2 regions of the Streptomyces winkii genome follow, and region 1 is predicted to be linked to the other one. Evidence: riboswitches for the same ligand, from Rfam matches in the RefSeq annotation. Region 1 holds a riboswitch; the other holds the start of a gene.
What was found. A riboswitch is a leader RNA that binds a small molecule or an ion and turns the genes downstream of it on or off. The one in region 1 is predicted to bind S-adenosylmethionine.
Positions count from the first base shown of each region.

Region 2: it holds a riboswitch for S-adenosylmethionine, as region 1 does, so the genes downstream of both, QQM67_RS06845 (aminotransferase class V-fold PLP-dependent enzyme) here and thrC (threonine synthase) in region 1, are expected to answer to the same signal.

Region 1 covers NZ_JASTTH010000005.1:578,172-585,300, forward strand. The annotation lists gene groL (chaperonin GroEL) at 1-146, opposite strand, end outside; gene QQM67_RS18180 (cold-shock protein) at 577-780, opposite strand; gene QQM67_RS18185 (MoaD/ThiS family protein) at 1,271-1,549, opposite strand; gene thrC (threonine synthase) at 1,546-2,859, opposite strand; SAM riboswitch class I at 2,879-3,031, opposite strand; gene QQM67_RS18195 (glucosyl-3-phosphoglycerate synthase) at 3,176-4,162, shown strand; gene QQM67_RS18200 (alpha,alpha-trehalose-phosphate synthase (UDP-forming)) at 4,427-5,968, shown strand; gene QQM67_RS18205 (VOC family protein) at 6,390-6,734, shown strand; gene otsB (trehalose-phosphatase) at 6,757-7,129, opposite strand, start outside.
Region 2 covers NZ_JASTTH010000002.1:576,856-583,984, reverse strand. The annotation lists gene QQM67_RS06850 (Lrp/AsnC family transcriptional regulator) at 1-188, shown strand, start outside; gene QQM67_RS06845 (aminotransferase class V-fold PLP-dependent enzyme) at 277-1,866, opposite strand; SAM riboswitch class IV at 1,954-2,073, opposite strand; gene trpD (anthranilate phosphoribosyltransferase) at 2,225-3,289, opposite strand; gene qcrB (cytochrome bc1 complex cytochrome b subunit) at 3,582-5,216, opposite strand; gene qcrA (cytochrome bc1 complex Rieske iron-sulfur subunit) at 5,213-6,280, opposite strand; gene qcrC (cytochrome bc1 complex diheme cytochrome c subunit) at 6,277-7,089, opposite strand.

The DNA.
Region 1 (7,129 bases):
GTGATCGTGGGGGCGCCCCACTTCTTCTCCAGCACGACATTCCGGCCCTTCGGGCCGAGCGTGACCTTGACGGCGTCAGCGAGCTGGTTCATCCCGCGCTCGAGGCCGCGCCGCGCCTCCTCGTCGAACGCGATGATCTTGGCCATGTGAAGTGGTCCCTCCCGGACTGGGGATCCCCCTGAACAACCAGGGGACGGGTATACCGGACCGCGCTGGCGCCCGCGACGGACGGCCCGGAAGCCGCGTGGTTCCTTGCTCCACCCGGCGAACGAGCCTCACCGACCCGGTCCTTGACTGTCACTCTCACTCGTAGAGTGCTAACGCAATGATTAGCACTCGACCCCTGCGAGTGCAAGCGCCCTCAGGACATCACACGGGGCGGGGACGGACGCAAGCAGCGGCACCCGAAGAGGGCGACGGGGGGCTCACGGGGGAGGGGCGTCGACGCCGGGCAGCACAGACAGCACAGACCGGGCAGCACAGAGGGGCCGTACTCCTCTGTGGAGTACGGCCCCTCGTACGGCTGTTGTACGGCTGTTGTACGGCTGGTGCAGTTCTGCGCAGTGCTGCGGGTGCTCAGGCAGTCACACGGACCATGTCCGCCTGCGGCCCCTTCTGACCCTGCGAGATCTCGAACTCGACCCGCTGTCCTTCGTCCAGGGTGCGGTAGCCGTCCATCTGAATCGCGCTGTAGTGGACGAATACGTCCGCACCACCGTCGACCGCGATGAAGCCGTATCCCTTCTCCGCGTTGAACCACTTGACGGTGCCCTGAGCCATCCCTAACTCCCCTATTACTGGCCCTTGCACGAGCCCGCACTTCACGAACCCGGGTCAGACCTCACCTCCGGCGCGGCCCCCCGCAGGCATGCGGGGGCGTACGCCGGAACGCGTCGACCGCGGCTGAATGTATCTGTACGGACGCCCTCTGCAACAGGTCACGAAGACGAGAATTCTGAGCATCGAAACGGGGCCCAAAAGCCCGCAATCCCCGAGGAAGCGGGGCAAGCGAGGCCGGGCATAGCGCACCAACACGACAATTGCCGCCCCGATTCCGGGCACAACTTGTCGCGTTCTCATATGCTCCCGGCACGCGCCGGGTGACTCACTGGGGTGGGATTGTCCGCAACCCTATCGCGTCCCCACACGCGGAACCGCCCCCTCCGATTCTTCACGTTCTCCGGAGGAGGCGGTTCGACCGTAAGCGGACCCGAGCCGCACGCAAGGGGCCTTCACGGACCTCTCACGAGACAGCAGCAGGCCCGAGACCTCAGCAGCCGCCCGCGACCGCGGGAATGATCGAGACGCCCGCGCCGTCCGGGGTCGGGGTCTCCAGACCCTGCTCGAAGCGCACGTCGTCGTCGTTGACGTAGACGTTGACGAAGCGCCGCAGCTTGCCCGAGTCGTCCAGCACGCGCGCACCGATGCCGGTGTGGTTCTTCTCCAGATCGGCCAGCACCTCGGAGAGCGTCGCGCCCTCGGCGCTCACCTCCGCCTGCCCCCCGGTGTAGGTGCGCAGGATGGTCGGGATACGGACGTTCACGCTCATGATGCGAGACCAGCCTCTCGGAAGGAGTCCAGGGTGGGACGGATGACGGCGGTCGGCCCGGTGGTGGGAGCGACCGCGTCCAGGGTCTTCAGGCCGTCGCCCGTGTTGAGGACGACGGTGGTGAGGGTCGGGTCGAGCCTCCCCTCCTCGATCAGCTTCTTCGTGACGCCGACGGTGACCCCGCCCGCCGTCTCGGCGAAGATCCCCTCGGTCCGCGCCAGCAGCTTGATCGCATCGACGATCCGCGGGTCGTCGACATCCTCCACCGCGCCGCCCGTACGGCGCGCGATGTCCAGCACATACGGGCCGTCGGCCGGATTGCCGATGGCCAGCGACTTGGCGATGGTGTCCGGGCGGACGGGACGTACGACGTCGTGCCCGTCCTTGAAGGCGCGGGAGACCGGTGAGCAGCCCTCCGCCTGCGCGCCGAAGATCTTGTACGGCTTCTCCTCGACCAGGCCGAGCGCGATCAGCTCCTTCAGCCCCTTGTCGATCTTCGTGAGCTGCGAGCCGGACGCGATGGGGACCACGAGCTGATCGGGCAGGCGCCAGCCGAGCTGTTCGCAGATCTCGTACGCGAGGGTCTTGGAGCCCTCGGCGTAGTACGGGCGGAGGTTGACGTTGACGAAGCCCCAGCCCTCGCCCGCCGGGTCGCCGATCAGCTCGGAGCAGAACCGGTTCACGTCGTCGTAAGTGCCCTCGATGCCGACGAGTTCGCCCCCGTAGACCGCCGCCATGACGACCTTGCCCTGCTCCAGGTCGTGCGGGATGAACACGCACGAGCGCAGGCCGGCGCGGGCGGCGGCGGCGCCGACCGCGCCCGCGAGGTTGCCCGTCGAGGAGCAGGAGAGCGTGGTGAAGCCGAAGGCCCGGGCGGCCTCGACGGCAATGGCGACGACGCGGTCCTTGAAGGAGTGCGTCGGGTTGCCGGAGTCGTCCTTGATGTGCAGGGAGCCGGTGACGCCGAGCTCGCGCGCGAGCCGGTCCGCCTGGACGAGCTTGGTGAAGCCGGGGTTGATGTTGGGCTTCTCGGCCACGTCGGCCGGGACCGGCAGCAGCGGCGCGTACCGCCAGATGTTGTCCGGGCCGCCTTCGATGCGCCTGCGCAGGGCGTCGGCCCCTGAGGCACCGCCGCCGGGGAACTCGTACGCGATCTCCAGCGGCCCGAAACAGGCCTCACACGCGAAGACCGGGCCGAGCGGGGTGCGCTCGCCGCATTCGCGACAGGAGAGCGCGGCGGCGGGGCCGAGTGTGCCGGCTCCGGCGCCGAGCGGATCGACGGTGGTGCTGGCGGCAGCTTGAACAGCCATGATTCGGCGAGGCCCTTTCTCCTCATCTTCCCCGTGACGTATCTCGCCACGAGACGGAATTGGCACCTTCCCGAGCCGGGAGCCTCGCGCATGTCATGTCGCTGGGTGCGAGACCGGCCGGAGGGTTGCCGGGGCTTCAACGGGCCGTTCCCTCTGCCCCTCTGGATGAGCGGTGTGAAGTTGTCGCGGACGGCCTTCGACGGCCGGGCCGGACCCGGCATGCGATCGCCTTCCACGTTGTTCAAGACTGTAACCGACAGGCCTGCCCGTTGAGACAGGCGTCCGTACCGCGAGATGGATCACAGGGAGTGGCTGCGTGCTGGAGGAAGTCGAGCAGTGGCTGGAGCGCCGGTCCTTCTCGTGCGCCGACCGTCCCCTCAGCCGGCTGCTCGCGGCCAAGCGGGCCACGGGCGCGAGAGTCGCCGTCGTACTGCCCGCGCTGAACGAGGAGCGGACCGTCGGCGGGATCGTCTCGGTGATCCGGCGCGAGCTGATGGAGTCGGCGGCCGGCGCCTCCACCGCGCTCGTGGACGAGCTGGTGGTGCTGGACTCCGGCTCGACCGACGCTACGGCCGCGGTCGCCGCGGGCGCGGGCGCCAAGGTCGTCCACCGCGACGAGGTGCTGCCACGGCTGCCCGCGCTGCCGGGCAAGGGCGAGGTGCTGTGGCGGTCGCTGCTGGCGACGAGCTCCGACATCGTCTGCTTCGTCGACGCCGACCTGGAGGACTTCTCCGCCGACTTCGTCTCGGGCGTCGTCGGCCCGCTGCTCACCGATCCGCAGCTGCGGCTGGTCAAGGCGATGTACGACCGGCCGTTCGGCGACGATCCGGCCGGTGGCGGCCGGGTCACGGAACTCGTCGCGCGGCCGCTGCTCAACCTCCACTGGCCGCGCCTCGCGGGCTTCGTACAGCCGCTCGGCGGCGAGTACGCGGCGCGCCGCACGCTGCTGGAGCAGCTGCCCTTCCCCGTCGGCTACGGCGTCGAACTCGGCCTGCTCATCGACTCGTTGCACACGGCGGGCCTCGACGCGCTCGCCCAGGTCGACGTCGGCGTGCGGCGCCACCGGCACCAGGACGGGCAGGCGCTGGGCCGCATGGCGGCGGCCATCCACCACACCGCGCAGCTCCGCCTGGCGCGGGGCGGACGCCTGGCCCGTCCGGCGCTCGTACGTCCCACGCTCACGCAGTTCGAGCGGGAGGCGTCGGCCCCGGGCGGGTTCGCGCCGCGCAGCCACGCGGTGGACACGGTGGAGCGTCCGCCGATGCGGGAGATCGAGGAGTACGCGGAGCGCCGGGCGGCGTAGATCTTCTGGGCGCGCCTGGGACCGGGCCGGGCGGCGCACGCTCCGTCTCGCCAACTCCCGCCTCGCGCGAGGATCTTGGCGTCCGGGATGTCCGGGGCACCCCGCCCCGCCTCGCGCGGCGCGGGGGACGAGGGCGTGAGGCGGAACGGAGGTCCCCGGTCCCGGAGCACGGGCGTACCGGCCCTGCCGACACCGGCTCCGGCGCGCCGCCGGGCGCGAGGCGCGTCACGTTTGCGTGGATCGGGGCGCGGCTAAGCTCGGGCCATGGTCGTCGAACGCGCTTCCCAGCAGGCCCAGGCGGACGTACTGGTCGCGTCGAACAGGGGTCCCGTCTCCTACTCGGTCTCCGGAGGAGGCTCGCTCTCCGCGAAGCGCGGGGGCGGCGGCCTCGTCTCGGGGCTCTCGGCCATCGCGCACGGGGCCTCCCCGGCGCAGGCAGGGGAGGGCTCCGGCGGTGCCCCGTCCAGCCGTGGCGAAGCGGTCTGGGTGTGCGCGGCCCTCGGCGACGGCGACCGCGAGGCCGTGCGCCGCACGGGCGGGCGGCTGAACAGGGAGGACACCGGCGGCCAGTCCGTACGGATGCTGGACATCCCCGAGGAGGTCTTCGCCGACGCCTACAACGGCATCGCCAACTCCGTGCTCTGGTTCGTCCATCACATGCTCTACCAGACGCCCCTGGAGCCGTCCTTCGACGCGGAGTTCGAGCGGCAGTGGGCGTCGTACGAGCGCTACAACGCGGCCTTCGCGGACGCCCTCGCCGAGGACGCCGCCGAGGGTGCGACCGTGCTTGTGCAGGACTACCACCTGACGCTGGTGCCCGGGATGCTCCGCGAGCGCCGCCCCGATCTGCGCATCGGGCACTTCTCGCACACGCCGTGGGCGCCGCCGGACTACTACCGGATGCTGCCCGACGCCGTCGCGGAGCAGGTCCTCCGCGGAATGCTGGGCGCCGACCGCGCCGCGTTCCTCACCCGCCGCTGGGCGCGGGGCTTCGCGGACTGCTGCGTCGCCGTGCTGGGCGCCGCCGTCGCCGAGGACGAGTCGACGGGCGAGCTGGAGATCGAGCTCGACGGCCGCCGGACGCGCCTCGGCGTCCACGGACTGGGCGCGGACGCGGAGTTCCTCCGGGAGCGGGCCGGGCGTGAGGACGTCGAGGAGCGAATCGCCCTGCTGCGCGAGGAGATCGGCAGCGACGAGGACGGGCGGCCGCGCCGCACGGTCGTACGGGTCGACCGCACCGAGCTCTCCAAGAACATCGTCCGCGGGCTGCACGCGTACGGCCGTCTGCTCGCCGACCGTCCCGAGTGGCGCGGGCGCGTCGTGCACCTCGCCCTCGCCTACCCCTCCCGGCAGGACCTGGCGGTCTACCGCGACTACATGAGCGAGGTCTCGCGCGTCGCCGCCGAGATCAACTCCACATACGGGACGGAGAGTTGGACGCCGGTCGTGCTCTTCCTCAAGGACGACTTCGCGCGCTCGCTCGCGGCGTACCGGCTGGCGGACGTCGCGCTGGTCAATCCGATCCGGGACGGCATGAACCTCGTCGCCAAGGAGATCCCGGTCGTCTCCGACGACGGCTGCGCGCTGGTCCTCTCGCGGGAGGCGGGCGCGTACGCGGAGCTGGGCAGCGACGCGTTCGTGGTCAATCCGTACGACGTCGCGGACACGGCCCGCGCGCTCCACGAGGCGCTGAGCATGGACCACGGCCGGCGCGCGGAGCACACCAAGCACCTGGCGACGGCAGCCACGGCAACCCCTCCGACACGCTGGTTCCTCGACCAACTCCACGCGCTGCGCGCGGAGTAGGCGCGCTGCGCGCCCCGGGGTACGGCTTGTGCGGCGGCGGCTCCGCCTTCCCCGGCTTCGCCGGGCGGGCTCCGCAGCCAACAGCCCGCGGCGCGGGGGGGCCTCGCCAGTTCGGGCAGCCCATCCCGGCGCGACCGGAGCACCGCCGTTGCGCATCCGAGATCCGCGCGACGACAGCCGTCCGTGACTGGCAGGCAGGCTGTCCGCTACCGGGCTGCGGCGGTCCGTCCACCCGCCGCGTCGGACTGCGACGAGGCGAACTCGTCGCGCGGCCGCAACTCAACCTCCACAAGCCGCCCGCGGGCTTCGTGCAGCCGCTCGGCGGCGAGTACGCGGCACACCGCACGCCGCCGGAGCGGCTACCCGCGGCCACGGCCGCCCGGCCGGGCACAGGCCCCGTGCCCGTGTGGTTGTGCTTGCCATGTCGAACGTCATCGGCGTCCTCGCCCGCGTCTTCGTCGACGATCTCGATGCCGCCCTTCCGCTGTACAGGAGCCTGGCCGGCGGGCCCGAGCCCGCTCGATTCCGGTTCGGCGACGTGCGGTTGGCACGCGTCGGGCCGTTCCTTCTGCTCAGCGGCGACACCGCGGCCTACCGGGACCGGGTGGCCACGCTCCTCGTACGTGACCCGGAGCCGGTGACGAGCGACGTCGAGCGGGCCGGCGGGCGGATCCTCGAAGGGCCGTCGCCCGCGCCCAACGGGCGACGGCTCATCGCCCGCCACCCCGACGGCGCGGTCTTCGAGTACATCGAAGGCGCCGCGTGACCGAACCCGCCGCAGCGCCTCGCTAGGGCACGTCGCCCCGCCACTGGGTCACCATGTCGGCGAGGCCGTCCAGCAGCCGGACGAGGCCGGCCGGGCCGTCGACGACGATGTCCGCGCGGCCGGCGATCTCGGGCACGGACTCGCCCGTCTCGCCGCCGCCGCTGCACACCAGAAGTCCGGGCACCCCTTCGCCGCGCAGCTTCTCCACCGCCGCGAAGGCGGCCAGGTCGCCCAGGTCGTCGCCCCCGTACAGCACCGCACCGGCGCCGACTTCGCGAAGGTACTCGGTCAGCGCCGCGCCCTTGTCGACACCGGGTGCGCGCAACTCCAGCACCATGCGCCCCGGTTCGACGACCAGGCCGTGCCGCTCGGCGAGCGCGTGGAGCGGCGCGCGC
Region 2 (7,129 bases), on a different contig from region 1:
ACTCGGTCACGGGTGCGCACGATCTGATCGCGATGGTGCGGGTGGCGCGGCACGACGACCTGGCGGACGTCATCCCCGGCCGGATCAGCAAGGTGCCCGGGGTGCTCTCCACCGAGACCCACATCGCCTTCCGCACCTACTCGCAGCACGATCTGGAGTCGGCGTTCGCGATCGGCCTGGACGCCTGACAGAGAGGCCCGGCCCGTGCCGGGCTCCTCCCCGGCAGCCGGGCCGATTCCCGCCTCGCCGCTCCGCTCGGGCCTCGGGCCGCTCGGGTCAGGGGGTGAGCGCGGGCGCGGCGGAGCCCGTGAACCCTCCGGGTTCCGGTACGCAGCGCCCGTCCTCCGTGCGGTAGCGCCACCGCGCGCCGTCGCGGACCAGTTCGCGAACAGCCCGCAGGAACCTCTCCACGTGCTCGTCGGGCGTGCCCGCGCCGATGCTCACCCGTACGGCGTTCAGCGACCGGCCTTCGGGGGCGCCGCACTCGCCCGCGGCCTCGCCGCCGTCTCCGAGCAGGGCGCCGACCAGAGGGTGGGCGCAGAAGAGGCCGTCCCGTACGCCGATGCCGTACTCGGCGGAGAGGGCCGCGGCCAGGTGCGAGCTGTTCCAGCCCTCGACGACGAAGGAGACGACGCCGACCCTGGCTTCGGCTTCGGCTTCGGCATCGGCTTCGGCAGCGGCAGCGGCCTCGGCCTCGGTAGCGTCCGTGCCGCCGTCCGTACCGAAGAGCGAGAGCACCTTCACCTCCGGCACCTCCCTCAGCCCCGCCAGCAGCCTCCCGGTCAACGCCCCCTCGCGAGCGGCCAGTTCGGGGAACCCCGCACCGGTGAGCGCGCGGCAGGCCGAGGCGATCGCGTACGCGCCGATCACGTTCGGCGATCCGGCCTCGTGCCGCGCCGGTCCGGTCTGCCACTCCACCGCCACACCGCCGTCCGCGTCCCGTGCGACCTTGCGGCTGGCGCCGCCGCCCGCCAGATAGGGCTCGGCCGCGCGCAGCCAGTCGGTGCGCCCCGCCAGCACGCCCGCCCCGAAGGGGGCGTACAGCTTGTGCCCGGAGAACGCGACCCAGTCGACGTCCAGTTCACCGATGTGCACGGGCCGGTGCGGGGCGAGCTGCGCCGCGTCCAGCACGATGCGGGCGCCGTGCCGGTGCGCCGCGGCGGCGAGCCGGCGTACGGGCCAGATCTCGCCCGTGACGTTCGACGCCCCTGTCACGCACACCAGTTTCGGGCCGTCGGGCGCCGCGCTCAGCGCGCTCTCCAGAGTCTCGACGGCCTGCCGCGGTGAGCGCGGCGCGTCCAGGAAGACGGTCGTCGTACCGGCGCCGCGCCACGGCAGCAGCGACGCGTGGTGTTCCGTCTCGAAGACGAACACGCGCGTGCCCTCCGGCAGCGCCGACGCCAGCAGGTTGAGGGAGTCGGTCGTGGAACGGGTGAAGACGACCTCGTCCGTCTCGCGGCAGCCGAGGAAGCGCGCAACGGTGACCCTGCTGCGCTCGAAGAGCGCGGTCGAGTGCTGCGAGAGGTAGCCGGCGCCGCGGTGCACGCTGCCGTAGTACGGGGCGTAGGAGGCGACGTCCTCCCACACGCTGCGCAGTACGGGCGCGCTCGCCGCGTAGTCCAGTGCGGCGTACGGGAGTTCACCACCCGTCACGAGCGGCGCGCGCACGTCCAGGCCCAGCACCGGCAGCGGCCCGGGGACGGCAGGGACGGTAGGGACGGCAGCGGGCACAGCGGGCACAGCGGCTGGAACGGCGGCCGAACAGCCCTCGGAGACGGACTCGTCGGCGGGCTCGGACACGGACTCATAGGCGCGCTCGGAGACGGGCCCGGAACGGCCGGCGGCGGACGTGACGAGCAGGCTCATGCGATGACTCCCTCGATACCGGGGACCCCCGGCCATACCGGCCGCCCCGGCAGGTTGGGGCCTCCCCGCCGGAGGCAGGGTGAGAGGGATCCGTGCTTGCCGCACGACCCTGCTGTCGAGCGGCCCGGTCATCACCCGGGGCACCCCACCACGGAAGGAGGGTTGCCGGACAGCGGGCCGGGGCCTTGATCGCTGTCGCTCGTGACCTGGCGGGGAGTATGGCACACGGTTCCGGCGGCGCCGGCCGCCGTCCGTATCCCGGACAGGCCTCCCGGACAGGCATCCCGGACAAGCACAGCCCGGGGCCCGGGGAGCGTGCCCCACGAGGGAGCACGGCGGCCGGCCGGCGCGGCCGGTGTCACATATGGCTGGCCGCCACCCAGCGCTCCAGCGCCGCACGCGCGGCGCCGCTGTCGACGGCCTCGGCGGCCCGGTCCATCGCCGCGCGGATCTGCTCGGCCAGCGGGGCGTCGCGCGGTTCGAGAGCGACGAGAGCGGCCGCCGCGTTGAGCAGCACGGCGTCCCGCACCGGACCGCCCTCACCCTCCAGCAGGCGACGGGCCACATCGGCGTTATAGGCGGCGTCGGCGCCCCGCAGCGCCTCGACGGGCACGATGTCGAGCCCGACGTCACGCGGGTCGAAGGACTCCTGCCGCACCGCCCCGTCGCGTACGACCCACACCGTGGAGGTGGCGGTCGTCGTCAGCTCGTCCAGCCCGTCGTCGCCGCGGAAGACGAGTGCCGAGGAGCCCCGTTCGGCCAGCACGCCCGCCATGATGGGCGCCATGCGGGCGTTGGCGACGCCCGTCGCCTGCGCCTGCACCCGGGCCGGGTTCGTGAGCGGGCCGAGGAAGTTGAACGAGGTGGGGATGCCCAGCTCGCCCCGCGCGTTGGCCACATGACGCAGCGACGGGTGGAACTTCACCGCGAAGCAGAAGGTGATCCCGGCCTCCGAGGCCACCTCGGCGACGCGCTGCGGGCTCAACTCCAGGTTGACGCCCAGCTTTTCCAGTACGTCCGTGGCGCCGCTCGCACTCGACGCCGCGCGGTTGCCGTGCTTGACGACCTTCGCGCCGCACCCGGCGACGACGATCGCGGACATCGTGGAGATGTTGACCGTACGGGCCCTGTCGCCGCCCGTGCCGACGATGTCGACCGTCGGGCCGGGCACCTCGATCACGTTCGCGTGCGCGTACATCGCCCGTACGAGACCGGTGATCTCCCCGACCGTCTCGCCCTTGGCGCGCAGCGCCACCGCGAAGCCGGCGATCTGGGCGTCGGTCGCCTCGCCGCTCATGATGTGGTCCATCGCCCACGCCGTGGCGTCGGCGCTCAGGTCCTCGCCGGCGAGCAGCGACGTCAGTACGTCGGGCCAGGTGTGCGGACCCCCAGAAGGAGAGCCGGCAGACGGAACGGCGCTCATGATCCCTCCTGAGGTCGTCGGTTCGGCGCTGAGCCCTCGCGCCGGCGTCCCTGCCGGAGCGGCGGCGCGCCAGGAGACGGCCGCGGGAGGACGGCGTGGTGGCGGCGGGCCTCCGGGCCCGGCCAGCCACCACCCTAGCGGCACACGCACCGCCCGGGACACGCGTATTCCTGCGGGTCGGGACGATCGGCCCCGGGCGCCCCCGCGGACGTACGAAGGGCCGGGCTCCCGCTCGGGAAGCCCGGCCCTCGTACGTGGCGTACTCGGCCCGCTGCGGCGCCGCCGCGGCGGCTCAGTGGTGCCCGTGGCCGCTCGTGAGCTCCTTGTACTCGTCGGCGGTCGGCTTGGGGATCTGCGCCTGCTCGCCGTAGTAGCCCTTGGAGAGGCGGGCGCGCAGTTTCTGCCCCCGGCCGACCTTCCGCCGGACGCCGTTCTCGTCGACCTCCGGGCCGGCCTCGTACGGCTTGTGCTGCACGTGCGAGGTGAGCGTGTGCAGCTGCTCCTGCGAGAGCTGCTCGTGCACCTCGATGAACTCGCCGTGCGGGAGCCGCTTGATGATGCCGGACTCGCGCCCGTGCAGCACTTTCTCCCTGTCCCGTCGTTGCAGGCCCAGACAGGCCCGCCTGGTGACGAAGAAGACGATCACCGGCACCACGAAGAAGGCGATCCGCACGAACCATGTGATCGAGTTGATCGACAGGTCGAAGTGCGTGGCCACCAGGTCGTTGCCGCCGCCGATCAGCATCACCGTGTACCAGGCGATCCAGGCCGCGCCGAAGCCCGTACGGGTGGGCGCGTTCCGCGGGCGGTCGGCGATGTGATGCTCACGTTTGTCGCCCGTCACCCACGACTCGATGAAGGGATAGACGGCGATCGCCGCGAGCACCAGTGGGAAGACCATGAGCGGGATGAACACGCCCATCACAAGCGTGTGCCCCCACAAGTGGATCTCCCAGCCGGGCATGATGCGGATCAGCCCCTCCGAGAAGCCCATGTACCAGTCGGGCTGCGCGTTGGTCGACACCTGATCCGGCCGGTACGGGCCCAGCGCCCAGATCGGGTTGACGGTGAAGGTCGCCGCGATGACGGAGATCACGCCGAAGACGAGGAAGAAGAAGCCACCCGCCTTGGCCATGTAGACCGGAAGCAGCGGCATGCCGACGACGTTCTTGTTCGTACGGCCGGGCCCGGCGAACTGGGTGTGCTTGTGGTAGAAGACCAGGATCAGGTGCGCCACCAGCAGCCCCAGCATGATCCCCGGCAGCAGCAGCACGTGGATCGAGAAGAACCGCGCGACGAAGTCGTGCCCCGGGAACTCCCCGCCGAAGAGGAACATCGACATGTACGTGCCGATGATCGGCATGGAGAGGATCGCGCCCTCCATGAACCGCACGCCGGTGCCGGAGAGCAGGTCGTCCGGCAGCGAGTAGCCGGTGAAGCCGGTGAACATGCCCAGCACGAACAGCAGGAAGCCGAACAGCCAGTTGATCTCGCGCGGCTTGCGGAAGGCGCCGGTGAAGAAGACGCGCATCATGTGCACGAACATCGCGCCGAGGAAGATCAGCGCCGCCCAGTGGTGGATCTGCCGCACGAGCAGGCCGCCGCGTACGTCGAAGCTGATGTCCAGCGTGGAGGCGAAGGCCTCCGACATGCGCACGCCCTGCATCGGCACGTAACTGCCGTGGTACTCCACCTCGTTCATCGACGGGTGGAAGAACAGCGTCAGATAGACGCCGGTCAGGATGATGATGATGAAGCTGTAGAGCGCGACCTCACCCAGCATGAAGGACCAGTGGTCCGGGAAGATCTTGCGCATGTTGGCCTTGGCCAGGGTGTAGATGCCCAGGCGGCCGTCGGCCCAGTCCGCGACCCGCTCGCCGGCGGGTGCCTTGCGCTTCGGGGCGGTGGTCTCGGTTGCTGTACTCATGCTCGACGCTCCCAGTAGGCCGGGCCCACGGGTTCCGCGAAGTCGCCCTGCGCCTCGAGGAATCCGTCGTTGTTGACGCTGATCTTCAGCTGCGGCAGCGCGTGGCCGGCCGGGCCGAAGAGCACCCGTGCACCGTCCGACAGGTCGAAGGTCGACTGGTGGCACGGGCAGAGCACGTGGTGCGTCTGCTGCTCATAGAGGCTGACAGGACAGCCGACGTGGGTGCAGATCTTGGAGTAGGCGACGATCCCCTCGTGGGACCAGTCCAACTCCCGCTTGTCCTTGATGTCTCCGGGTTCGAGGCGTACGAGCATCAGGGCCGCCTTGGCGATCTGCTGCTGGAAGTCCTCGTCCTCCTCCTTCAGCCCCTCGGGCATGGCGAAGGTCAGCGAGCCGACGCTGATGTCCTCGGGGCGCAGCGGCTCCTGGGTGTTCTCGTTGACCAGGAGCTTGCCCTTGGTCCACAGCGTGTGCTCCAACTTGTCCTCGGGCAGCGGCCCGAGGTCGCGCAGCAGGACGACGCCGGAGAGCGGCACCAGGGTCAGCGCCCCGAACATGGTCTTGCGGATCAGCGAACGGCGCCCGAGAGCCGACTCCTTGGCGCCCTGGGCGAAGTCCTCCATGACCTTCGAGCGCGTCTCCGGCTCGGCGGAGACGGCGTGCCGCTCGTCGATGAGCTCGTGGTCGGACATCAGGGTGCGCGCCCAGTGGACGGCGCCCGCGCCGATGCAGAAGAGCGCGACGCCGAGCGTCATCCCGAGGGCGAAGTTCAGCCCGCCGATGCGCCCCGCCGGCCAGACGTAGATGATCTTGTCGACGGGGATGAGCACGAAGCTCGCGATGAAGCCCAGCGTGGCCAGCATCGACGCGGTGAAGAGCATGGCCACGACGCGCTCGGAGCGCTTGGCGGCACGCTCGTCGATGTCCTGGATCCGTGGCTCGTGCGGCGGCAGGCCCGGGTCGGCGAACGGATCGTCCGCGACGGCTACCGCACCGTTGGCGTTTTCCTGCTCGCTCGGCAGGTGCTTCTCTGACACGTTCTCGTGTGATCCAGTCTCGCTCATGACTTCTTCGCCTTCGCCGTCCGCGCTGCGACCCAGATGGCGACGAGGATGAGGACGCCGAGGCCGAAGATCCAGGCGAAGAGGCCTTCGATGACGGGGCCCAGGCCGCCCAGCTTGTAGCCGCCGGGGTTGTCGGACTCCTTGCTGTTCACCGCCTTCAAGTAGGCGGCGACGTCCCGCTTGTCCTGCTCGGGCATCACCTTGTCGGGGAAGGACGGCATCTGCTGCGGCCCTGTCTGCATCGCCTCGTAGACGTGCTTCGGGTCCACATCGCTGAGGCTCGGCGCGTACTTGCCGTGCGTCAGGGCCCCGCCCTCACCGGTGAAATTGTGGCACTGCGCGCAGTTGGTGCGGAAGAGCTCGCCGCCCCTGGCGACATCGGCGCCGCTCGGGTCGTACTGGCTCTTGGTCGGCTTGACGGGACCGGAGCCCAACGAGGCGACGTACGCGGCGAGCTGGTCGATCTCGTGCTCGCTGTAGATCCTCTTCTTCTTCGGCACCTGGGCACCCGGCTGCTGCGCGGGCATGCGGCCGGTTCCGACCTGGAAGTCCACGGCGGCGGAGCCGACGCCGACGAGGCTCGGACCGTCGCTGCTGCCCTGGCCGCCCGTTCCGTGGCAGCTTGAACAGCCCACGTCGTAGAGCCTCTTGCCCTCCTCGATGGCGAGGGACTGGCTCGAGCCAGGGTCGGCCTTGGCTTCACCGGCGGGAGCGAACGCGGCGTACAGCCCCCCGGTGGCCGCCAGCGCGAAGATGAGAACGACGAGCGCCGCCAGCGGATGGCGCCGTCGTGCGGAGAGCTTTTTCACGGATTACCCCGGTGTCAGGATCTTCTGCGTCGATGCTTCT